DNA from 4 places in the Streptomyces shinuiensis genome. Region 1 is predicted to be linked to each of the others. Evidence: riboswitches for the same ligand, from Rfam matches in the RefSeq annotation. Region 1 holds a riboswitch; each other region holds the start of a gene.
What was found. A riboswitch is a leader RNA that binds a small molecule or an ion and turns the genes downstream of it on or off. The one in region 1 is predicted to bind cyclic di-AMP.

Region 1 (5,602 bases):
AGTCTGCGGCACCCTGGCCCGGCAGCGCGACACCGCGGAGATCATCGCGAGGACCGCCGGGCTGCCCGGGGCGCCGCGCACCGATGCGCGGTGGAACGAGTACGACCACATCGACCTCGTCGAGCGCTACGGCGGCTCCGCGCCGCAGGACGCCCCCGCCGGCGCATCCGCCGACACCTCCGCCGGCTCACGTGGCGTCCAGGCGGTCCTCGACCGGGCTCTCGAGGCGTGGATGGCCGACACCGGCGAGGGCGGCTGGCAGCGGTTCGCCTCCGGCGCCGCCGACGCGCTGCGGGGACTGGCCGACGGACTCCGGCCCGGGAGCGACGCGGTGGTGGTCACCTCCGGCGGGGTGCTGGCGGCCCTGTGCGGAGGGCTGCTGTCCGCTCCGCCGGCCGGAATCGTGGCACTGAACCGGGTAACCGTCAACGCCGCGATCACCACCCTCGTCGCGGGTTCCTCCGGCATCAGCCTGCTGGCCTTCAACGACCACGCGCACTTCGCCGGGGAACGGCGTGCGCTGCTCACCTACCGCTGACCCGGCCGCTCGCCGCCGTCCGCCCCTGCGGAGCGGTCCCCGCCCCCGTGCGCGCGGTGCGGGCGGCCGCACGCGAGCCGTCCCGGCCGAACGGGGAGTCCGGGCCGGGACGGCGTCACGGAACGGACGCGGGCGGGTGCGCGGGAACGTCCCCCCGTGCCCGCCGTGTCAGGACAGGCTCGCCAGCGCCCGGTTGAGGGTCTGCGACGGACGCATGACGGCCGAGGCCTTGGCGTCGTCGGGCCGGTAGTAGCCGCCGATGTCGGCCGGGGAGCCCTGGACCGCGGCCAGCTCGCCGACGATCGTCTGCTCCTGCTCGGACAGCTCCTGCGCCAGCGGGCCGAAGGCCTGCGCGAGCTCGGCGTCGTCGGTCTGCTTCGCCAGCTCCTGCGCCCAGTACAGCGCCAGGTAGAAGTGGCTGCCGCGGTTGTCGATGCCGCCGATGCGGCGGGTGGGCGACTTGTCCTCGTTGAGGAAGGTGGCCGTGGCCCGGTCGAGGGTGTCGGCCAGCACCCGGGCCTTGGCGTTGCCCGTGGTCTGCGCCAGGTGCTCGAAGCTGACCGCCAGGGCCAGGAACTCGCCCAGGCTGTCCCAGCGCAGGTAGTTCTCCTTGACCAGCTGCTGGACGTGCTTGGGCGCGGAGCCGCCGGCGCCGGTCTCGAACAGGCCGCCGCCGTTCATCAGCGGGACGACGGAGAGCATCTTGGCGCTCGTGCCCAGCTCGAGGATCGGGAACAGGTCGGTGAGGTAGTCGCGCAGCACGTTGCCGGTGACCGAGATGGTGTCCTCGCCGCGTCGGATGCGCTCCAGGGAGAACTTCGTGGCCTCCGCCGGCGCCATGATCTCGATCCGCAGGCCCTCGGTGTCGTGCTCGGCCAGGTAGGTGCGGACCTTCTCGATCAGCCTGGCGTCGTGGGCGCGGGTCTCGTCCAGCCAGAACACCGCCGGGGCGCCGGTGGCGCGGGCGCGGGTGACGGCCAGCTTGACCCAGTCCCTGATCGGGGCGTCCTTGGTCTGGCACATGCGGAAGATGTCGCCGGCGCCGACCGTCTGTTCCAGCACGACGTTGCCGTCGCCGTCGGTCACCCGGACGGTGCCGGTGGCGGGGATCTCGAAGGTCTTGTCGTGGCTGCCGTACTCCTCGGCCTTCTGCGCCATCAGGCCGACGTTGGGCACCGAGCCCATGGTGGCCGGGTCGAAGGCGCCGTTGGCGCGGCAGTCGTCGATGACGGCCTGGTAGATGCCGGAGTAGGAGCTGTCGGGCAGGACCGCGAGGGTGTCGTGCTCCTGGCCGTCGGGGCCCCACATGTGGCCGGAGGTCCGGATCATGGCCGGCATGGAGGCGTCGACGATGACGTCGCTGGGCACGTGCAGGTTGGTGATGCCGCGGTCGGAGTCGACCATGGCCAGCTCGGGGCCCTCGGCCAGCTCGGCCTCGAAGGACTCCTTGATCTTCGCGCCCTCGGGCAGCGACTCCAGGCCCTTGAGGATGCCGCCGAGCCCGTCGTTCGGGGTGAGGCCGGAGGCGGCGAGGGTACGGCCGTACTCGGCGAAGGTCTTCGGGAAGAAGGCGCGCACCACGTGGCCGAAGATGATCGGGTCGGAGACCTTCATCATGGTGGCCTTCAGGTGGACCGAGAACAGCACGCCCTCGGCCTTGGCGCGGGTGATCTGGTTCCCCAGGAACTCGCGCAGTGCGGCCACCCGCATGACGGCCGCGTCCACGACCTCGTCGGCGAGCACGGGCACGGACTCGCGCAGCACGGTGGTGGAGCCGTCGTCGCCCACCAGCTCGATGCGGAGCGCGTCGTCCTTGGCGAGGACCGCGGACTTCTCGGTGGAGCGGAAGTCGTCCACGCCCATGGTCGCCACGTTCGTCCTGGACTCGGGGGTCCAGGCCCCCATGCGGTGCGGGTGGGTCTTGGCGTAGTTCTTCACCGAGGCGGGGGCGCGGCGGTCGGAGTTGCCCTCGCGCAGCACCGGGTTGACGGCGCTGCCCTTGACCTTGTCGTAGCGGGCGCGGATCTCCCGCTCCTCGTCGGTCCTGGGGGCGTCGGGGTAGTCCGGGAGCGCGTAGCCCTTCTCCTGGAGCTCGGCGATGACGGCCTTGAGCTGCGGGATGGAGGCCGAGATGTTCGGCAGCTTGATGATGTTGGCCTGGGGGGTCTTGGCCAGCTCGCCGAGCTCGGCGAGCGCGTCACCGATGCGCTGGTCCTCCTTGAGGTACTCGGGGAAGACCGCGATGATCCGCCCCGCCAGGGAGATGTCACGGCTCTCCACGGCGACGCCCGCCTTGGCTGCGTAGGCCCTGACCACCGGCAGGAAAGAGTACGTCGCCAGGGCCGGGGCCTCGTCGGTCTGTGTGTAGATGATGGTCGAGTCAGTCACCGGGTGCTCCGCTCCACGTCTGCAACATTGCTCGACATCAAGATATCCCGTGGAGGGCCTTCCCCCGAAAGTGCCCCGCCCCCGGCGGCGGCGCGTTCGCGCCGCCGCCGGGGGCGGGGTTGCGGGGGCCGCGGGCCCGGCCGTCTCAGTAGGGCCCGTTGACGTTGTCGATCGAGCCGTAGCGGTCGGCCGCGTAGTTGCAGGCGGCGACGATGTTGGCGACCGGGTCGTACTGGCTGTTCGCCGTGCCCGGGACGTGGTAGGCGTCGAAGGTCGGCTTGATCACCTGGAGCAGGCCGATCGAGGGGGTGCCGCGCTGGGCGTTGATGTCCCAGTTGTTGATCGCGTTCGGGTTGCCACTGGACTCACGCATGATGTTGCGGTGGATGCCCTCGTAGGTGCCGGGGATGCCGTTGGCCCGCATGATGTCCAGGGCCTCGCGGATCCAGCCGTCCAGGTTGTCCGCGTAGGCCTTCGGTGAGGCCTGGGGCGCGGTCTTCTCTGCGGCCGGGCGGGCCTCTGTCCGGCTCGCGCGCTCCGGAGCGCGCTTCGGTCCTCCGCCGGAGGACCGGGCGGCCAGGGTCAGCTCCTGGCCGGGGAAGATCAGGTGCGGATCGTCGCCGACGGTCTCGCGGTTGGCTTCGTAGACCGCCTGCCAGCCGCCCTCGACACCGTGGGCGGTGGCGATCCGGTGGAGGGTGTCGCCGGAGGTGACGGTGTGGGAGTCGGCCGCGGGCTTGCGCTCGGCCCCGGTCCTCACCTCGGACTCGCCGCCCGTCTGAGTGACGGGGACTCTGTCGGGGGTGCCGGAGCCCCGGGAGAGGCCGGCCGTCGGCCCGCAGGTGGGCCAGGCTCCCGGCCCCTGGAGTTCGAGCAGCTTCTCACCGGCGGCGATCTGCTCCTGCTTGGTGGCCAGATCGGCGCGCGGCGCGTACTCGGTGCCGTCGGCCGCCTCCCAGCTGGACTGCGAGAACTGCAGTCCGCCGTAGTAGCCGTTGCCGGTGTTGATGGACCAGTTGCCGCTGCTCTCGCATTCGGCGACCTTCTCCCACACCGCGGTGGAAGCCGCGCTCGCGCTGCCTGCGGCGACCATGGGTGCGGCGATTCCCGCACCACCGGCGGTGAGGGCGAGGGAGACACGCGAGAACTGACGGGATATCAAAGGTGTGCGGGGGCGGCGGTGACGACCACGGGACATGGGTGTGCTTCCTCTCCCACGCCTGCGAGGTTAGCTGTCGGATTCGGGCCGGAGTTGCCCGGCCCATTCCCTTCGCGTCAGGGGACGTCGGGAATGGGCTTCACCCCAAGCCGGGCCGCCGAAGGCGCGGCACGGCGCGTATGTGGTTTCCCCGCTCCTGCCATGGTCAGCTGTTGCCTCTCCCCGGCCGGGCGGCAGGACTCGGCGTCCCGGCGGTGGAGCCCCCACCAAGGACGGTGAAGGCCAGGACACATAAACACAGGCAATTCACGGAAGACAAGACGTCGGAAATCCGACGGCCTATCACTTTGTCACCGAGCCGACAAACACGGCCGCCATGCGTGTCCGGCCACCGGCCGGTCACGGGAGCCCGCGGGGCGGCACACACCTCAAAACGCCTCCGGGCCAGGAATTTCAGCCGCCGGCGTCCAAGGAACCCGGCGGCGGGCACACGAAGGGCGCGGCAGTGTGATTCCCGGCACACCATTCGAACGGCCGGGCCATTATGGGGCGTTGCTCACGACAGGAGCCTTTGAGGAACATAGGGGCCGTAAGGTCACGACTGATCCCTTCCTTCCCAATGACCCACTGTTCACCGCATAGGCGTTTTGCCGGTTTTCCGGTGCAGTCGCGGAGGCGAACGGCGGAAGCGGCCCCTCGCGCACGTTCACGCGAGGGGCCGCACCGCGCGGCCCGGACTCCGGCCGCCTCAGGACCTGCCGCCCGGTTCGTTGCGCCGGGCCCGGACCCGGCCCCGGTTCAGACGCGCTTCAGCTCCGCCGCTCCGAACGAGACGTCGAAGCGGTCGCACCAGATGCTCACACTGGTGAAAGCGTCCGGGTCGACATCGGCGGGCAGCGCGTAGTTCTGGTCCCCCTTGTTGCCCTTCAGCTTGCCGAGGCTGACGTACTCCCCGTCGTCGAAGACGCCCCAGCCGGCCCGGCCCTCCTTGACCGGCGCGTCGGTCAGCCAGACGTACAGGTCGGGCCCGTTGCTGGTGTCGAGGTCCTCCAGGCGCACGACGTGGGAGCCGTCGGCCAGCCGGACCAGCCGCACCGTTCCCGATGTGGCGTGCTCATGGGAGATCAGGTCGCCGCCGGCCAGCGTCCGCGGTCCGGCCTGCGCGGTCGGCGTCGCGGAGGCGGTCTCCCGGTCGGCCGCCGACGGGGCGGGCGCGCTCGGGGCCGCGGGCAGCGACTCCCGCACGGTCTCGTCCTGCCACAGCTTCCACGGCTGGAACCAGTACAGCCCTACACCGGCCGCCACCACGGCCACCACCGCGACCGCCACGACCAGCGGCCTGCCCACCACAGCGCGCAAAGCGCCCACCCCCATCCACTCGGAAAGTCAGCCGCCCCCATTCAACGCCAACAGCGGCGCCGGCGCACCATCCGGTACGTGGACGACCCACCCAGCCGCGCCGCGGCGCGCCGCCCGCATGGGCACGGGCCCTCCCGGTCCATGCGGCCGGGTGTCAC
Region 2 (5,602 bases), 280 kb from region 1:
GTCCTCCAGGTACAGCGCGGTCCGCGGCACGTTCGAGGCATGCTTGAGCAGGCCGGTGTTGCCCGCCATCAGGGCGGGGGCCGCGAAGCGGATCACCTGCCACAGCGGGAAGTTCCAGGGCATCACCGCCAGGACCGGGCCCAGCGGGCGGTAGCGCACGTACGCCGTGCTGCCGCCGCTGTCCTCCACGTCCGCCGGTGAGGGGTGGTCGTCGGCCAGCAGTTCCCCGGCGTGGTCGGCGTACCAGCGCATCGCCTTCACGCACTTGGCGGCCTCGGCGCGGGCCGCGGTGACGGGCTTGCCCATCTCGGTGGTCAGGGTGCGGGCGATGTCGTCCCGCTCCTTCTCCAGCAGGTCGGCCGCCCGGCGCAGCAGTTCGGCACGCTCGGCGAAGCCGGTGGTGCGGTACTCCTCGAAGGCGGCGCGGGCGCGCTCCAGCCGCTCCCCGGTCTCCTCCGCGCCCAGTGCATCGAAGGTCTGCAGGGTCTCGCCGGTGGCCGGGTTGGTGGTCGAGATGGGCATGGGTCCCTCCCGGGGGTGCTCGGAGACGGCGCGGCCCGCCGGCCGGGAGCGCCGGCCGGCGCTCCCCGCTCCCGCTCGTCCTCGCTGGCTTCCGTTCGCGGGGGCGCGTACCCGCCCGCGGCGGTCTCAGTCGGCGAACGGCGCCACCGGCCGCGGGCCGGTCATCAGCGCTGGGCGAGCCTCAGCCGCACCTCCACCTCCTGGTCGCCCGAGATCCGGGGCTCGGCCGTCACGTCGTAGAAGCCCGCGAGGGCGTCCTGGACCTGCCGTACCGCGTCGGGGCCGCCGCTGAGGTCCGCCTCGACCGGCTCCCCGAGTTCCAGGGTGCACTCCACCTCACCGTGTGTGCGGACGTCGACCGTGCCCAGCCAGAACTTCCGCTGCTCGCCGTCCGCCCCGGGCCCGCCCCCGCCGTTGCCGTCACCCAGCTCGGGCGACCCGGGGAACGCCGACCTCAGGACGGCGAAGACGGCCGCCGCGTTCGAAGCGGTGCAGTGGGGCAGCTCGATCTCGACGAGGCACGCCCCTTCCTTGGTCTGTCCGGTCTGTTCAGTACTCATGCCCCCACCTGTACCCCGGTGCGGGCGATGGTCACAGGCCGTTCCGGGCGTCGCGCAGTGGTCGTCCTCCACCGAAGCCGGATGAGCCGGAGGAGCCGGAGGCTGTCCCTCCGGGGTGTGCTCGTACCAGCCGTACCGCTCGGAGGCGCCCTTGGCGCTGTCGTTCAGCACCAGCGTGGCCCCGGTGCCCGCCACCCCGAGCACCGCCCACCCGGCTGCCAGTACCTGCTTCGCCCGGCACGACGCCATGGCGGACTCGCCTTCGCGGAACGACGGCCATCACCACTCCGGTGATCAACCCCCCGCCGTACGGAGGATCTCAGCCTCCTTCCCGGGCGCCAGTCCCACCCGGGGACGGTCGGGACGGAGGGGCGGCTCGCCGCCCAGGGCGCACAGCCAGGCCCAGGTGTCGGCCACGGTCCGCTCCACGGGGCGGCAGCGCAGTCCCGCCGCGACGGCCCGGGAGACGTCCCCTCGGTGCATGGCGCCGTGGAACTCGCCCGGCGGGATCCACACCGGCAGGTCCGTCCACGGCCGCACCCCCGCCGCGAGGATCGGCCCGGGGTCGGTCCACCGCAGCCGCGCGCCGGAACCGGTGACGCGTACGCAGCTCTCCAGCAGCCCGCCCATGGTGGCGTGGCCGGGCGGGCTCACCAGGTTGTACGGGCCGCCCAGTCCGCGCCCGGCGGCCTCCAGCGTCCAGACGGCGAGGTCGCGCGCGTCCACGTACTGCAGGGGGAGGTCCCGGGGACCGGGCGCCAGCACCTCACCGCCCCGGGAGACGCGCAGCAGCCACCACGGCAGCCGCCCGATGTTCTCGTACGGGCCCAGGATCAGACCCGCACGCACCAGCAGGCCCCGGTCGCCGAAAGCCGCCTCGACGGCCATCTCCCCTCCCCGCTTGGCCCCGGCGTAGTCGGCGGCGGCTTCGTCGTCGGGCGAGGCGTCGACGAGCGGGCCCGTCTCGTCCAGGCCGGCCGGGGGCGGGTAGGTGTACACCGAGCGGCTGGAGACGTACGCGTAGCACCCCGCCCGCCGCGCCAGCACGACGGCGGCGTCGCGTACCGCGGCGGGCGCCCCGGACCAGGTGTCGACCACGATGTCCCAGCCGCCGGCCGTTTCCTTCAGGGCTGCGAGCCCGCCGTCGGCCGTGCGGTCGCCCCGCAGCGCGGTGGCACCGGGCGGCGGGGCGTGGCGGCCCCGGTTGAAGACGGTCACCTCCCAGCCGCGCGCCAGCGCCTCCTCGGCGACCGCACGGCCGACGAACTCCGTTCCGCCCATTACCAGAAGTCTCATGGGCCGAGCGTGCCCGCCGGCGCGGCCGGGCGGAGCGGCTTCACGCCCGTGGCGTAATCGCCACAAGCCGAACCGGGCCGGGCCCTTGCGGGGCCCGGCCCGGTTCGGGTGCCGCCGTGTCACCTCACGCGCCCGTAGCGCACGCTCTTGGTCCAGATCCTCTCCTTGCGGACGGTCTTGCCCGGCTTCGGTGAGTGCCAGATCCGTCCCTCGCCGGCATAGACGCCGACGTGGTAGACACTGCCGCCCGAGTGGAAGAAGACCAGGTCGCCCTTCTTGCGCGACCTGGCGGAGACCTTCTTCGAGCGGTTGTACTGGGCCGCCGCGGTGCGCGGCAGTTTCTTGCCCGCCTTCTTGTACGAGTACTGGGTGAGTCCCGAGCAGTCGAACCGGCTGGGGCCGGCGGCGCCGTAGCTGTAAGGGGCGCCCTCCTTGGAGGCCGCGACCCTGAGTGCCCTGTTCGCGGAGGTGGCCGCCTCGGCCTCGGGCGCGGCGGACGGGATGAGCATCGTCCCCGCCAGGGTGGCGGCGGTGACGGCGGTGGTGATGCCCGCCCGGGACACCGGTGCCGGTATGCGTGCGTGCGCAGACATGAGTGAACCCTTCGTCATACGCCTGCGAAAGATGACCTGTCGGGTTCGGGCCGGCGAAGTTGCCCGGCCACGCGCGGCGTGGCTTCACCCCAAGGGCCGCGTCGTGCGCGGCCCGCCTTGCTCGGGTCTCCCGCTCCTGCCGTCTCGTCATGGTCCGTTTCTCACCCGGACGGCGGCAGGATTGGGCGTCCGGCCGGGCGGCCCCGCCCTGCGGCGGGGACTTGCGGTCTCCTACGGATAGTGCGTCAGAAAGACTCCCAATCGGTCGATCGGAGATGTTTTGTGAACATGCTCACTGTCGGTCCGCCGAGGGACGGGGCCCTGTTCCGGCAGACTGACCGAAGCGCCAAGAGCCCTGTCAGCAAGGCTTGTTGACCCCTCCTGGGGGTGGTTGACCGGCGCGGCGACCGGTTCGCGGGCCGGTGCGGCGTGCCGCCCGGATCAGCCCGAATGGCTGCGGTCGTGTCGGGTGAACGCGGCGGGTCGCGGGGCGGCCGGAAGGCCGGCCGGGGCGTACGGCAGGGCCGCCGCACGGCCGGCGGCTCGCCCGGCGGGGCGGGAGGTCAGCGGACGTGCACGCCCGAGACGGTGCGGGCGATGACCAGGCGCTGGATCTCACTGGTGCCCTCGAAGATCGTGTAGATCGCCGCGTCCCGGTGCATGCGCTCCACCGGGTACTCCCGGGTGTAGCCGTTGCCGCCGAGGATCTGCATCGCCTGGGCGGTGACGCCCTTGGCGGTCTCCCCGGCGAACAGCTTGGACATCGAGCCCTCGGCGCCCTCGAAGGGCCTGCCCGCCGCCGCCATCCACGAGGCCCGCCACACCAGCAGCCGGGCGGCGTCGACGCGGGTGCGCATGTCGGCGAGCTGGAAGGCGATGCCCTGGTTGTCGATGATCGGGCGGCCGAACTGCACACGGGTCCCGGCGTAGTCCAGGGCGACCTCGTAGGCCGCGCGGGCGATGCCGACGGCCTGGGCGCCCACGGCGGGGCGGGAGGCCTCGAAGGTGGCCATCGCGGCGTTCTTCACACGCTCGCCGCCCTTCTTCGCCTCCTTCGCACGCTCGCGGGCGCGGGCGAGGCGCTCGTCGAGCTTCTCCTTGCCGCCCAGCAGGCAGTGGCCGGGCACGCGGACGTCCTCGAGGACCACCTCGGCGGTGTGGGAGGCGCGGATGCCGTGCTTCTTGAACTTCTGCCCCTGGGACAGGCCGGGGGTGTCCGGCGGGATCACGAAGGAGGCGTGCCCCTTGGAGCCGAGCCCGGGGTCGACGACGGCGACGACGACATGGACGTTGGCGATGCCGCCGTTGGTGGCCCAGGTCTTGGTGCCGTTGAGCACCCACTCGTCCCTGGCCTCGTCGTAGACCGCGCGGGTGCGCATGGCCGAGACGTCCGATCCGGCATCGGGCTCGGAGGAGCAGAAGGCGGCGACCTTCACGTCGTTCGCGTCGCCGTACATCTGGGGGATCCAGGTGCCGATCTGCTCCTCGGTCCCGTTGGCGAGCACTCCGACGGCCGCCAGCGCGGTGCCGACGATCGACAGGCCGATGCCCGCGTCGCCCCAGAACAGCTCCTCCATGACCATGGGGATGCTCAGGCCGGTGGGGTCGAAGTACTGCTGGGCGTAGAAGTCGAGCGAGTACAGGCCGATCTTGGCGGCCTCCTCGATGATGGGCCAGGGCGTCTCCTCGCGCTCGTCCCACTCCGCGGCGGCGGGGCGCATGACGTCGGCCGCGAAGCCGTGGATCCATTCCCGTACGGCCTTCTGGTCGTCGTTGAGGTCGAGTGCGAACTCCGCCATGGAAGCCCCTCCATCCGTTGTTACTAGCGGTAACGTGAATACGTTACCGGTCAGTGCGATGTCAACCTCCACCGTCGGCACTCTCGCGTGCGCTCCGCGGGTGTTACGTTGCGCTCAGGCGGCACCGAGGTGTCACAGCAGGGTCGGGGAGGCCGAGGAACATGGAGACCACACATCGGGAGGACCAGCGCAGCGCCACCGAGCGCCGCCGCCGGGAACTCCTGGAGGCCGCCGAGCGCGTGGTGCTGCGCGACGGCCCGGGCGCCTCGATGAACGCCATCGCCGCCGAGGCGGGCATCACCAAGCCCATCCTCTACCGGCACTTCGGCGACAAGGGCGGGCTCTACCGCGCTCTGGCGGTGCGGCACACCGACGCCCTGGTGGACGCGCTGCGGGCCGCCCTGGACGCGCCCACCGACCGGCGCGAGCGTGTGGAGGCCGCACTCGACACGTATCTGGCCGCCATCGAGGCCAGGCCCCAGGTCTACCGCTTCCTGATGCACCCGGCCGAGGAGCCCGGAGGCGAGCGCGGCTTCGACGTCGGCCAGTACTCGGCCCCGCTGCTGCGCAGGCTCGGCGAGGAGCTGGCCACGGTGATCGCCGAACGCGTCGACCTCGGCGCCGACCGCGAGGAGCGGGCCCGGGTGTGGGGGCACGGGGTCGTCGGCATGATGCACGCGGCGGGCGACTGGTGGCTGGGCGATCGGCCCTGCCCCCGGAAGCGGCTGGTGCGGCACCTGGCCGATCTGCTGTGGGGAGGCCTGGCCACGGCGGAGGACCTGGCCGGCGGTCCTGGGCTGTGAACACCGCGGAGCGCCGGACACGCCCTCGG
Region 3 (5,602 bases), 3.1 Mb from region 1:
CCTTCCGCTGTACCCGCCCTCCGGGCCGCCATGCCGCCGCCGGTCCGGTCCGGTGCGCCGGGAGCCCGGACCCCCTCCGCCGGGCGTGCGGAGGCCGCGTTAGCGTCGGGGGCGTGGACCACGAGAACGCCGGCGACGACCGCACCCCGCCCCCGCCCGCCGCCGCTGCCTCTCCTCGCCCACCCGCTGCTGCTTCTCCTCGCCCACCCGCTGCTGCTTCTCCTCGCCCACCCGCCCTGTTCTCACAGGAATTCGCCACCGACCCCTACCCCGCGTACGCCCGGCTGCGCGAGCACGCGCCCGTGCACCGCACCGTGCTGCCCAGCGGGGTGGAGGCGTGGCTGGTGACGCGGTACGCGGACGCGCGCGAGACGCTGGCCGACCCGCGGCTGAGCAAGAACCCCGCCCACCACAGCGAGGCCGCGCACGGCAAGGGGAAGGTGGGGATTCCGGGGGAGCGCGGCGCCAACCTGATGACGCACCTGCTCAACATCGACCCGCCCGACCACACCCGGCTGCGGCGGCTGGTGTCCAAGGCGTTCACCCCGCGCCGGGTGGCGGCCTTCGAGCCGCGCGTACGGGAGCTGGCCGACCGGCTCGTCGACGGCTTCGCGGAGCGCGGGAGCGCCGACCTCATCCACGAGTTCGCGTTCCCGCTGCCGATCTACGCCATCTGCGACATGCTCGGCGTTCCGGCCGAGGACCAGGACGACTTCCGCGACTGGGCCGGCATGATGCTGCGTCACTCCGGGGGGCGGCCCGCGGGCCCCCGGGGGAGCCACGGCGGCGGCCCACGCGGCGGGGTGGGCCGGGCCGTGAAGCGGATGCGCGCATACCTGGCCGACCTGATCCACCGCAAGCGCGGCGACCTGGGCGACGACCTGATCTCCGGTCTGATCCGGGCGAGCGACCACGGTGAGCACCTGACGGAGAACGAGGCCGCGGCGATGGCGTTCATCCTGCTGTTCGCCGGCTTCGAGACCACCGTCAACCTCATCGGCAACGGCACCTACGCGCTGCTGCGCCACCCGGAGCAGCGGCGCCGGCTCCAGGGCGCGCTGGCGGCCGGCGACACCGCGCTGCTGCACACGGCGGTGGAGGAACTGCTGCGCTACGACGGGCCGGTGGAGCTGGCGACCTGGCGGTTCGCCACCGAGTCGCTGGAGATCGGCGGGCAGCGGATCGGCGCCGGCGACCCGGTGCTGGTGGTGCTGGCCGCCGCCGACCGAGACCCGGCGCGGTTCGCGGACCCGGACACCCTGGACCTCACGCGCGGTGACAATCCCCACCTCGGATACGGCCACGGCATCCACTACTGCCTGGGCGCACCGCTGGCGCGGCTGGAGGGGCGGATCGCGCTCACGGCCCTGCTGGGACGCCTTCCCGACCTGCGGCTCGCGGCGGAACCCGCCGATCTGCGCTGGCGGGGCGGCCTCATCATGCGAGGACTGCGCGAACTGCCGGTCGAGTTCGAGCCGGTGCGCGGGTGACGCACAGTCATGTATGTGATCCGTGCGTGATCTGCGAGACACTGACTTGTGATGATCGGCCCGGTGACGCTACGTTCAGCCGTCAACCGCTCAACCTTGTCGGCTGTCCACGCACGAGAGGCTCCACACATGCTTTCCGGGAACGGTAGACACCGCCGCCCCCGCCAGGCTCCCGCCATCTTCGTCACGGCCGGAGCGACCGGCGCGGGATTCGCCATCCCCCTGCTCGGGGCGACGGGCGCGCAGGCGGCAGACCTCGGCACCTGGGACCGGGTCGCGCAGTGCGAGAGCGGCGGCCTGTGGAGCGCCGACACCGGCAACGGCTACTACGGCGGCCTCCAGCTCACCCAGGAGATCTGGGAGCGGTACGGCGGTACGGCGTACGCCGGGCGCCCCGACCTCGCCAGCCGCAGCCAGCAGATCGCGGTGGCCGAGAAGATCCTCGCCGACCGGGGGCCGGACGCCTGGCCCTCCTGCGGCGTCAACGCCGGGCTGCGCCACGACACCACCGGCGAGGCCCCGGCCATCGACCCGGACAACCTCCTGCCGGAGCCGGAGGAGGGCGCGCGGGACGGCGGGAGCGGAAAGGGCGGCGGGGGCCTGCCGGACGGCCTCCTGCCGGGCGGCGACGCGGAGGAGGGAGCCCCGGCCGCCGGCGGGGGCGGGACAGGAGGCGGCGGCGCGGAGGACACCGGCGCCCAGGACGAGCGGAACGCCCCGGAGGCCGACGGCGCCGAGGGTGACGAGGCCGGTGCCGGGGACGACGCCCGCGCCGAGGCCGGGAAGGGTACCGGAAAGCACCGCGGCGAGCGCGACCCGCGCGAACTGGAGCGGGAGGCGGAGGGCCGGGCCGCGGACGGCCGGACGCCGGAGGGCCGGGAGGCTGCCGGAGACGAGCGTTCCGGGGAGGCCGCCGACCGCTCCGCCCGCGCCGAGCGACCCGCGCTGGCGGGCACCGTGAGCGGTCTGGGAGCCCTCGGGAGGGACGAGGGCTATCTGGTGCGTCCCGGGGACTCGCTGGTGACGATCGCGCAGGAGCAGGACGTTCCGGGAGGCTGGAGCGGGCTGTACGAGAGCAACAAGGACGTCGTGGGTGAGGATCCGGACCTGATCCTGCCGGGACAGGAACTCACTCTCGGGTGAGTGCGGACGGCCCTGCGGGATGACCCTCCCGGGCGATTGCGGCGTGTCGTTCCTGTCCGGCCTAACGCTCCTCACCTGACCTGCGGGTTCCAGCCGCGAGGGCGTCAGAAAGGGTGAATCGGCGGTTTCTGACATGCTTTGAGACATATGCCCCGGTGTGCTTACCGTCGTCTCGCTCGCACCGCGAGTGCCACCGTCCGCAGCGCCTAATCCTGCCGGCGGCCGGTGGGCAGTCGTCGCGTCAGCGCCGAGGGCAGGAGCGGGGGAACCAGGTAGGCGCCGCCCCGGACCGCACGGTCCGGAGCGGCTTGGGGTGAAGTCGCCCGGGGCCCCGTGCCCCGGACGGCCGGGCTTGCTCACTGCCCGAACCCGACAGCTCACCTCGCAGGCGTCGGTGAGATAAGGGACGTCCATGCTGTTCACCGGCAAGGGGTACGACAGTCGCACCGCCAGGGCCGTCCGCGCGGCCGCGCTGACGGGCGCCGCGGGCGCCGCCATCGCCGTTCCGGTGGCGGGCGCGCCGGGCGCCTCGGCCGCGTCCGTCGACACCTGGGAGCGGGTCGCCCGGTGCGAGTCCGGCGGCGACTGGTCCATCAACACCGGCAACGGCTACTACGGCGGTCTGCAGTTCTCCCAGTCGAGCTGGGAGGCAGCCGGCGGCACCCGGTACGCGCCGCGCGCCGACCTTGCCACCAGGGAGCAGCAGATCGCCGTGGCCGAGCGGCTGCTGGCCATGCAGGGCCCGCGCGCCTGGGCCTGCGCCGAGAAGGGCGGCCTCACCGCCGGCGGGCCCGCGGCCGAGGTGGACCCGGGCGGCGGCCGCCCCGCCGGCCCCGACGCCGAGTCGCAGTCGCAGTCCCGGAAGCAGTCGCAGTCGCAGTCGCAGAAGCAGTCGCAGTCGCAGCGGCAGTCCCAGGAGCAGTCCCGGTCGCAGAGCGCCTTCGAGCGGGCGGACGGCCACCGGGGCGGTGCCGAGGCCGGCTACACGGTCAAGTCCGGCGACACGCTGCGCGCCATCGCCGCTGCCCACGGCACCACCTGGCAGCAGATCCACCAGGACAACGCCGACGTCATCGGCGACGACCCCAATCTGATCTTCCCCGGCCAGCAGCTCCGGGTCTGATCCCCTGCTGTGCCCGCCCCGGCGCCACTCCCGTCACCCGGCGGCGCCACCCCGGTGCGGTGTGTCACCTCCCTTGGCGGAGGGCGCACCGCACCGGGTTTATTCAATTTGGAAACAAAATGCCCCCACCTCTTCTGAGCTGCGATTTCACCATCCGTTCCGCCGTATGGCACGGGCTGTCGACGAGGTGGCGGGCGCGGGCCGGATAGGCTCGGGGCACTGAGACCCGACACACACGCCCGACACACACGAAGGAGACCCTCGTGCCGTCCATCGACGTCGTAGTGGCCCGCGAGATCCTCGACTCGCGAGGCAACCCCACGGTCGAGGTCGAGGTCGGCCTCGACGACGGCAGCACCGGCCGTGCAGCCGTTCCGTCCGGCGCCTCCACGGGCGCCTTCGAGGCCCTGGAGCTGCGTGACGGCGACAAGGGCCGCTACGGCGGCAAGGGCGTCGAGAAGGCCGTCCTCGCCGTCATCGAGCAGATCGGCCCGGAGCTGGTCGGGTACGACGCCACCGAGCAGCGCCTGATCGACCAGGCGATGTTCGACCTGGACGCCACCCCGGACAAGTCCTCCCTCGGCGCCAACGCCATCCTCGGCGTCTCGCTGGCCGTCGCCCACGCCGCCTCCGAGGCGTCCGACCTGCCGCTGTTCCGCTACCTCGGCGGGCCGAACGCGCACCTGCTGCCGGTGCCGATGATGAACATCCTCAACGGCGGATCGCACGCCGACTCCAACGTGGACATCCAGGAGTTCATGATCGCGCCGATCGGCGCCGAGTCCTTCTCCGAGGCGCTGCGCTGGGGCACCGAGGTCTACCACACCCTCAAGAAGGTGCTGAAGGAGCGCGGCCTGTCCACCGGCCTGGGCGACGAGGGCGGCTTCGCCCCGAACCTCGGCTCCAACCGCGAGGCGCTCGACCTCATCCTGGAGGCGATCGAGCAGGCCGGATACACCCCCGGCCAGGACGTCGCCCTCGCCCTGGACGTGGCCGCCTCCGAGTTCCACAAGGACGGTCGTTACGTCTTCGAGGGCCAGGAGCGCACCGCCGCCCAGATGACCGACTACTACGCCGAGCTGGTCGAGGCGTACCCGCTGGTCTCCATCGAGGACCCGCTGTTCGAGGACGACTGGGACGGCTGGAAGACCATCACCGAGCGCCTGGGCGACAAGGTCCAGCTCGTCGGTGACGACCTGTTCGTCACCAACCCCGAGCGCCTGGCCCGCGGTATCGAGGAGGGTGCCGCCAACGCCCTGCTGGTCAAGGTCAACCAGATCGGCTCCCTGACCGAGACGCTGGACGCCGTCGAGCTGGCCCAGCGCAACGGCTTCAAGTGCATGATGTCCCACCGCTCCGGCGAGACCGAGGACGTCACCATCGCCGACCTGGCCGTCGCCACCAACTGCGGCCAGATCAAGACCGGCGCCCCGGCCCGCTCCGAGCGCGTCGCCAAGTACAACCAGCTCCTGCGCATCGAGGAGATCCTCGACGACGCCGCGGTGTACGCCGGGCGCTCGGCGTTTCCGCGCTTCCGCTCCGCGGACCGGTAAGCGCGGTCGCTCCGCGAAGCGTTGAGCACGGCCGCCGCGGCGGCCGTGCCGTCACCGCGTCCCCGCCGCCGTCCCGTACGGTGGCGGGGACGCGGCGGCATACGGCGACGACACCGCGACGGCACGGCGACGACAGGGCAGCAGGGGAGGCGAGGTGGCCGCGGAACGGGACAGGTTCTCCACCGCGACCAGGCTCAGGGCACTGGGCGCACAGGCGGCGGAGCGCGTCTACCGAGCCCAGAACCGCCGGATGCGCGCTCCCCGGCGCAGCCGGCTGACCGGCCGCGCCGCAC
Region 4 (5,602 bases), 1.7 Mb from region 1:
GCCTCGTCGACCCGGCGCAGCGCCTGCGGGAAGGTGATCCTCTCGCGCAGCGCGAGCGCCTCGATCATCGCCTCGGCCCGGTCGCCGATGCCGCGCTTGGGGACGTTGAGGATGCGGCGCAGCGGCACCGCGTCCTCGGGGTTGGCCAGCACCCGCAGGTACGCCAGGACGTCGCGGACCTCCTTGCGCTCGTAGAAGCGCACCCCGCCGACGACCTTGTACGGCAGGCCGACCCGGATGAAGACCTCCTCGAAGACACGGGACTGGGCGTTGGTGCGGTAGAAGACGGCGACGTCGCCCGCCTTCGCCTCGTCCGCGTCCGTCAGCCGGTCGATCTCCTCGGCGACGAACTGCGCCTCGTCGTGCTCGGTGTCGGCCACGTAGCCCGTGATGCGCGAACCCGCGCCGGCGTCGGTCCACAGGTTCTTCGGGCGGCGGTTCTCGTTCCGCTCGATGACGGCGTTGGCGGCCGAGAGGATGGTCTGGGTGGAGCGGTAGTTCTGCTCCAGCAGGATGGTGGTCGCGTCCGGGTAGTCCTCCTCGAACTGGAGGATGTTGCGGATGGTGGCACCGCGGAACGCGTAGATCGACTGGTCGGCGTCGCCGACCACGCACAGCTCGGCGCGCCCGCCGCCGGCCGCTTCCCCCTCGCCGCCGTCCACGCCCACCAGCTCCCTGATCAGGGTGTACTGGGCGTGGTTGGTGTCCTGGTACTCGTCGACCAGCACATGACGGAAACGGCGGCGGTAGTGCTCGGCGACGTCGGGGAACGCCTGGAGCAGGTGGACCGTCGTCATGATGATGTCGTCGAAGTCCAGGGCGTTGGCCTCGCGCAGCCGTGCCTGGTACATCACGTACGCCTCGGCAAGCGTCTTCTCGAACCCTCCCCCAGAGCCTCCGGCCTGGGAGGCGCCCCCACTCGCCCTCGCCGCGAAGTCCTCCTCGTCGACCAGTTCGTTCTTCAGGTTCGACACCTGGGCGCTGAACGACTTGGGCGGGAAGCGCTTGGGGTCCAGCTCCAGGTCCCGGCAGACCAGCGCCATCAGACGGCGGGAGTCGGCGGCGTCGTAGATCGAGAAGCTGGAGGTGAAACCGAGCTTCTTGCTCTCGCGCCGCAGGATGCGCACGCACGCGCTGTGGAAGGTGGAGACCCACATCGACTGCGCGCGCGGGCCGACCAGCTCCGCCACGCGCTCCTTCATCTCGCCCGCGGCCTTGTTGGTGAAGGTGATCGCGAGGACCTCCCCGGGGTGGACGCCGCGCGCGCCCAGCAGATGCGCGATGCGGTGGGTGAGCACCCGCGTCTTGCCGGATCCGGCGCCCGCGACGATCAGCAGGGGCGAGCCGGTGTGCACCACGGCCGCGCGCTGCTGGTCGTTGAGCCCCTCCAGCAGGGCGGCCGGATCGACGACGGGACGGGCCGCGCCGTTGCCGTAGTAGGCGTCGCGCGCCCCGCCTCCGCCGAAGGCGCCCGCGAAGAGGTCGTCGGGGACGCCGTCCTGCGGCGGCGCGGACGCCTCCTCCGGCGGAGGCGGCGGCTCCTCGTCCCCGGAGGGCTCGAGGTCGGCCAGGAAGCTGTCGTCGAAGAGGCTGCTCATCGCCGTCGAGTCTAGGACGCCGTGCCCGCTGCCGGGGCGGCGCTCCTAAGATGGCGGGCATGACCGACGTCCCCGCGCCCCGCCCCCGTCCCGGCTCGGAACTGCGCGCCGGGCACACCGACCGCGAGGCGGTGGCCGAGCGGCTGCGCGAGGCCGCCGGTGACGGCCGCATCGACCTGGAGGAGCTGGACGAGCGGCTGGAGAAGGCGTTCGCCGCCAAGACCTACGGCGATCTGGAGGCACTGGTCGCGGACCTGCCCGGTCCCGGTCAGAACGCGGCGGGCCCGGCCCCGAGCGCTCAGGAGCCGCTGGCTCTCAGGACGGTCGCCGGGGACATCCGGCAGGACGGCCACTGGGTGGTGCCGGAGCGGGTAACCGCCAGGACCACGCTGGGGCGGATCGTGATCGACTTCACGCGGGCGGAGTGCCGCCACCGCGAGGTCGGCCTTGAGCTCGACGCGGGGATGGGTGAGGTCAGGGTCGTCGTGCCGCGCGGCTGGACGGTACGGGCCGAGGGGGTCACCTCCGGAATGGGCTCCGTCCGCAACCGGGCCACCGACCCGCCCGTGCCCGGCATGCCGGTACTGCGGATCAGCGGCGGCTCCAAGGTGGGGACGATCGTCGTGCGCCACCCGTACCGCTGGCCCGGGCGCCGCTCCCGCGACTGAGCGCCGCCGCTCCCGAACCGGCCGGTACGGCCGGTTCGGCCAGGGCGAACGGACCCGGTAGCGGCAGGAGACCCCCGAAACGGACGATAACCGACCGATAACGAATCGGTTTCGGGATATACCGAACACCAGCCTTCACAGGAGCCCCGCCGGTGCTCTACGGTCCAGCGTCAGGCGGCCCGGACCCCTCGCCGGCGACAGCGCCGGCACGGGCGGCCTCCGCCGAGCCCGGCCGTGCGGCCGGGGCCGGGGACCCACTCCCCACGGGGTGAATCGGGCCTGCGGGCCCGTAGGGCGGACTTCCGACGCCCGAACCCGTCAGCTAACCCGGCAGGCGGTGTTCCACGGAAGGAGCGCTCGCCTTGGCGTCGCACCGCAGACCGCGTACCCCTCTGCTGTCCCCCGCCTCCCGGCGCGGAGCGGCCGGATTCACCACCGCGGCCATCGCCTCCGCGACCCTCCTCTCCCAGGGCCCGGCCCAGGCCTCGCCCGAGGACGACCGGCCCTCGATCGAGGAGGTCCGCAACCGGGTGGACGCGCTGTACCGGGAGGCGGGCAGCGCGACACAGAAGTACAACGCGGCCAAGGAGAGGACGGACGAGCAGCGCGAGAAGGTCGACCGGCTCCTCGACGAGGCCGCCGAGCGCGCGGACAGGCTCAACGACGCGCGCCGCAAGCTGGGCGGCTACGCCACCGCGCAGTACCGCAGCGGAGGTGTGTCCGGCACCGCGGTGCTGCTCCTGTCCGACAACCCCCAGGACTTCTTCGGCCACAAGCACCTGATGGACCGGATCACCGACCGCCAGCGGCAGGCCGTCGACGACTACCGGGACGAGCAGCGCGCCGCGCGGAAGAAGCGGTCGGAGGCGTCGGCGGGCCTGGCCGAACTCACCGACGCCCAGAAGGAACTGGCGGACAGCAAGGAGACCGTCCAGGGCAAGCTGGCGCAGGCCCGGAAGCTGCTGTCGGAGCTGACCGCCGAGGAGAAGGCACGCCTGGCCGCGCAGGAGCGCAGGCGGCAGGAGGAGGCCCGCCGCAAGGCGGCCGCCGCCGCTGCCGAGCGCGAGAGGCGGGCCGAGGCCGCCGCGCGCGAGGAGCGGGCCGAGGCGCCGGCGGACGACGGCACGGAGGCGGACGGCGACGCGGGCACGGACACGGGGACCGGCGGCACGGACACCGGCACCGGCGGCGGCACCGCGGACGACTCGTACGCCGCGAAGGCCGAGAAGGTGCTCGCCTTCGCCGAGGCCCAGCTCGGCAAGCCGTACGTCTGGGGCGCCACCGGCCCCAACTCCTACGACTGCTCGGGCCTGACCCAGGCCGCCTGGCTCAGCGCGGGCGTCTCACTGCCGCGCACCACCTACGACCAGGTGGACACGGGCACCAGGATCGCCAGGGCCGACATGCGGCCGGGCGACCTGGTCTTCTTCTACGACGACATCAGCCATGTCGGCATCTACGCGGGCGGCGGCCAGATGATCCACGCGCCGAAGCCGGGCGCCGAGGTGCGCTACGAGTCCGTCGACCACATGCCCTTCCACAGCGCGGTCCGGCCGGCCTGAAACGGGCGGTGGGCTGCAGGGCCGCTTTAGATCTGTCGGATTCTCGGCGATCTGTCGCCAACCTGTCGTCTGCGACAGATCACCGAGAATCGCTCCGCAGAGTGATTCTCGGCCACTCACAGCATTCTTGCCCTCCCCGGGCGCATGGGACGGCGCGGTCCGGGTCTGTCAAACATTCGGCTCTGTCTCACTTCCGGTGGTGACGGAACGCAAGAGTTGAGCGGCGCTGCTTGCAGAGAGTGCGGCCGACGCTCTGACCTCGACAGTTCGAACGGATGGCAGCGCACCGAGACCACTGGGCCTGTCGCGCCATACTCTCGCGGACAGGTGCCGGGCCGGTCAGCCGGTACCGAAGAACGACCGCCACGGTCCGCTGACCTTCGGATTCTGGTCTACGACCTGCCCAACATTACTGTCACTTTCCGTCACCACCGGAAGTGAGACAGAGCCGAACGTTTTACGGTCCCACACCGCACAGCTCGATGAGTCTTTGGTTCTTTGGACGAGAGCGGTGAAGTGGCAGGTAAAGGGTCCTGCCATCACGTTGTTCGGGTACTCGGTGCTGGTCTGGGCGGCAGGCTGGAGTGGAGATCGTCCGGCAGAGCGGTTTCGCGGTTCTCCACTCGTTGTAGCCGGTGCCGCTCCTTCGATCCGGCCCGTGACAGACCCGACTCTGAAAGCTGGACCAAGTGCGAGCGCGCACAAGCGCCGGCGGTCGAGATGCCGTGGTCGGGGCTGGCTTGACCTTGACGCTGGGTCAACCCTCCATCCTCCCTGCAGGAGCTTCCTCACAGCCGACTGGAAAGCTTCGCGAAGGAGGCAGATGACCATGGTGACCCAGTCAATCGCCGGTCCGGCGATTCGCGTGCAGGGTCTGGAGAAGTCGTACGGGAAGCTCGAAGTGCTGCGCGGCGTGGACTTCGAGGTGGCGCGGGGTAACGTCTTCGCCCTGCTCGGGTCCAACGGGGCGGGTAAGACCACGACCGTGAGGATCCTCGCCACGCTCCTGAAGTCCGACGCGGGGACAGCCGTCGTCCATGGCTTCGACGTCGCCACGCAACCGGCGAATGTGCGGGAGTCCATCAGCCTCACCGGGCAGTTCGCGGCCGTCGACGAGATCCTCAGCGGTTGGGAGAACCTCGTACTCGTCGCCAGGCTGCGCCACCTCAAGGACCCGGGCGCGATCGCGGATGACCTGCTGAGGCGTTTCTCGCTGACCGACGCCGGCCCGCGGAAGGTGTCCACGTATTCGGGTGGGATGCGCCGCCGGCTGGACATCGCGATGAGCCTCATCGGAAATCCGTCCGTGATCTTCCTGGACGAGCCGACGGCCGGACTCGACCCCGAGGCGCGCATCGAGGTGTGGCATGCCGTCAAGGAGCTCGCCGAGTACGGCACGACGGTGCTGCTCACCACGCAGTACCTGGACGAGGCCGAGCAGCTCGCCGACCGGATTGCGATCCTCCACCAGGGCCGGACCATCGTGAACGGCACCCTTGCCGAGCTCAAGCAGCTCTTCCCGCCCGCCAAGGTCGAGTACGTCGAGAAGCAGCCGACACTGGAGGAGATCTTCCTTTCGGTCACCGGCGGCGGCGAAAAGAGCGACGCCACTGGCACGACAACTGGGGGAAAAGGATGACCGCGTACTTCTTCAGCGACACCGCCGCGCTCACGGGGCGGACCCTGCGCCATGTCACACGCAGTACGGACACCATCATCACGACCGTCATCACGCCGGTCGCCATGATGCTGATGTTCGTCTACGTGTTCGGAG

Region 2: another riboswitch for cyclic di-AMP. It lies ahead of ACGRHY_RS01260 (C40 family peptidase); the one in region 1 lies ahead of ACGRHY_RS30240 (transglycosylase family protein).
Region 3: another riboswitch for cyclic di-AMP. It lies ahead of ACGRHY_RS16815 (LysM peptidoglycan-binding domain-containing protein); the one in region 1 lies ahead of ACGRHY_RS30240 (transglycosylase family protein).
Region 4: another riboswitch for cyclic di-AMP. It lies ahead of ACGRHY_RS09950 (C40 family peptidase); the one in region 1 lies ahead of ACGRHY_RS30240 (transglycosylase family protein).

What each region holds. Positions count from the first base shown of each region.
Region 1 covers NZ_JBIHML010000001.1:568,392-573,993, forward strand. Annotated here, with positions in the region: gene ACGRHY_RS02395 (histidine phosphatase family protein) at 1-538, shown strand, start outside; gene ACGRHY_RS02400 (NADP-dependent isocitrate dehydrogenase) at 707-2,926, opposite strand; gene ACGRHY_RS02405 (transglycosylase SLT domain-containing protein) at 3,072-3,821, opposite strand; partial or broken gene ACGRHY_RS30240 (transglycosylase family protein) at 3,825-4,124, opposite strand; cyclic di-AMP (ydaO/yuaA leader) riboswitch at 4,129-4,306, opposite strand; gene ACGRHY_RS02410 (DM13 domain-containing protein) at 4,884-5,459, opposite strand.
Region 2 covers NZ_JBIHML010000001.1:291,711-297,312, forward strand. Annotated here, with positions in the region: gene ACGRHY_RS01245 (NADP-dependent succinic semialdehyde dehydrogenase) at 1-522, opposite strand, end outside; gene ACGRHY_RS01250 (hypothetical protein) at 687-1,082, opposite strand; gene ACGRHY_RS01255 (NAD-dependent epimerase/dehydratase family protein) at 1,377-2,378, opposite strand; gene ACGRHY_RS01260 (C40 family peptidase) at 2,498-2,971, opposite strand; cyclic di-AMP (ydaO/yuaA leader) riboswitch at 2,975-3,131, opposite strand; gene ACGRHY_RS01265 (acyl-CoA dehydrogenase family protein) at 3,535-4,770, opposite strand; gene ACGRHY_RS01270 (TetR/AcrR family transcriptional regulator) at 4,932-5,573, shown strand.
Region 3 covers NZ_JBIHML010000001.1:3,673,852-3,679,453, forward strand. Annotated here, with positions in the region: gene ACGRHY_RS16805 (cytochrome P450 family protein) at 114-1,490, shown strand; gene ACGRHY_RS16810 (transglycosylase family protein) at 1,620-2,633, shown strand; cyclic di-AMP (ydaO/yuaA leader) riboswitch at 2,869-3,039, shown strand; gene ACGRHY_RS16815 (LysM peptidoglycan-binding domain-containing protein) at 3,046-3,756, shown strand; gene eno (phosphopyruvate hydratase) at 4,020-5,309, shown strand; gene ACGRHY_RS16825 (FtsB family cell division protein) at 5,464-5,602, shown strand, end outside.
Region 4 covers NZ_JBIHML010000001.1:2,253,092-2,258,693, forward strand. Annotated here, with positions in the region: gene pcrA (DNA helicase PcrA) at 1-1,598, opposite strand, end outside; gene ACGRHY_RS09945 (DUF1707 SHOCT-like domain-containing protein) at 1,658-2,266, shown strand; cyclic di-AMP (ydaO/yuaA leader) riboswitch at 2,477-2,618, shown strand; gene ACGRHY_RS09950 (C40 family peptidase) at 2,629-3,828, shown strand; gene ACGRHY_RS09955 (ABC transporter ATP-binding protein) at 4,658-5,467, shown strand; gene ACGRHY_RS09960 (ABC transporter permease) at 5,464-5,602, shown strand, end outside.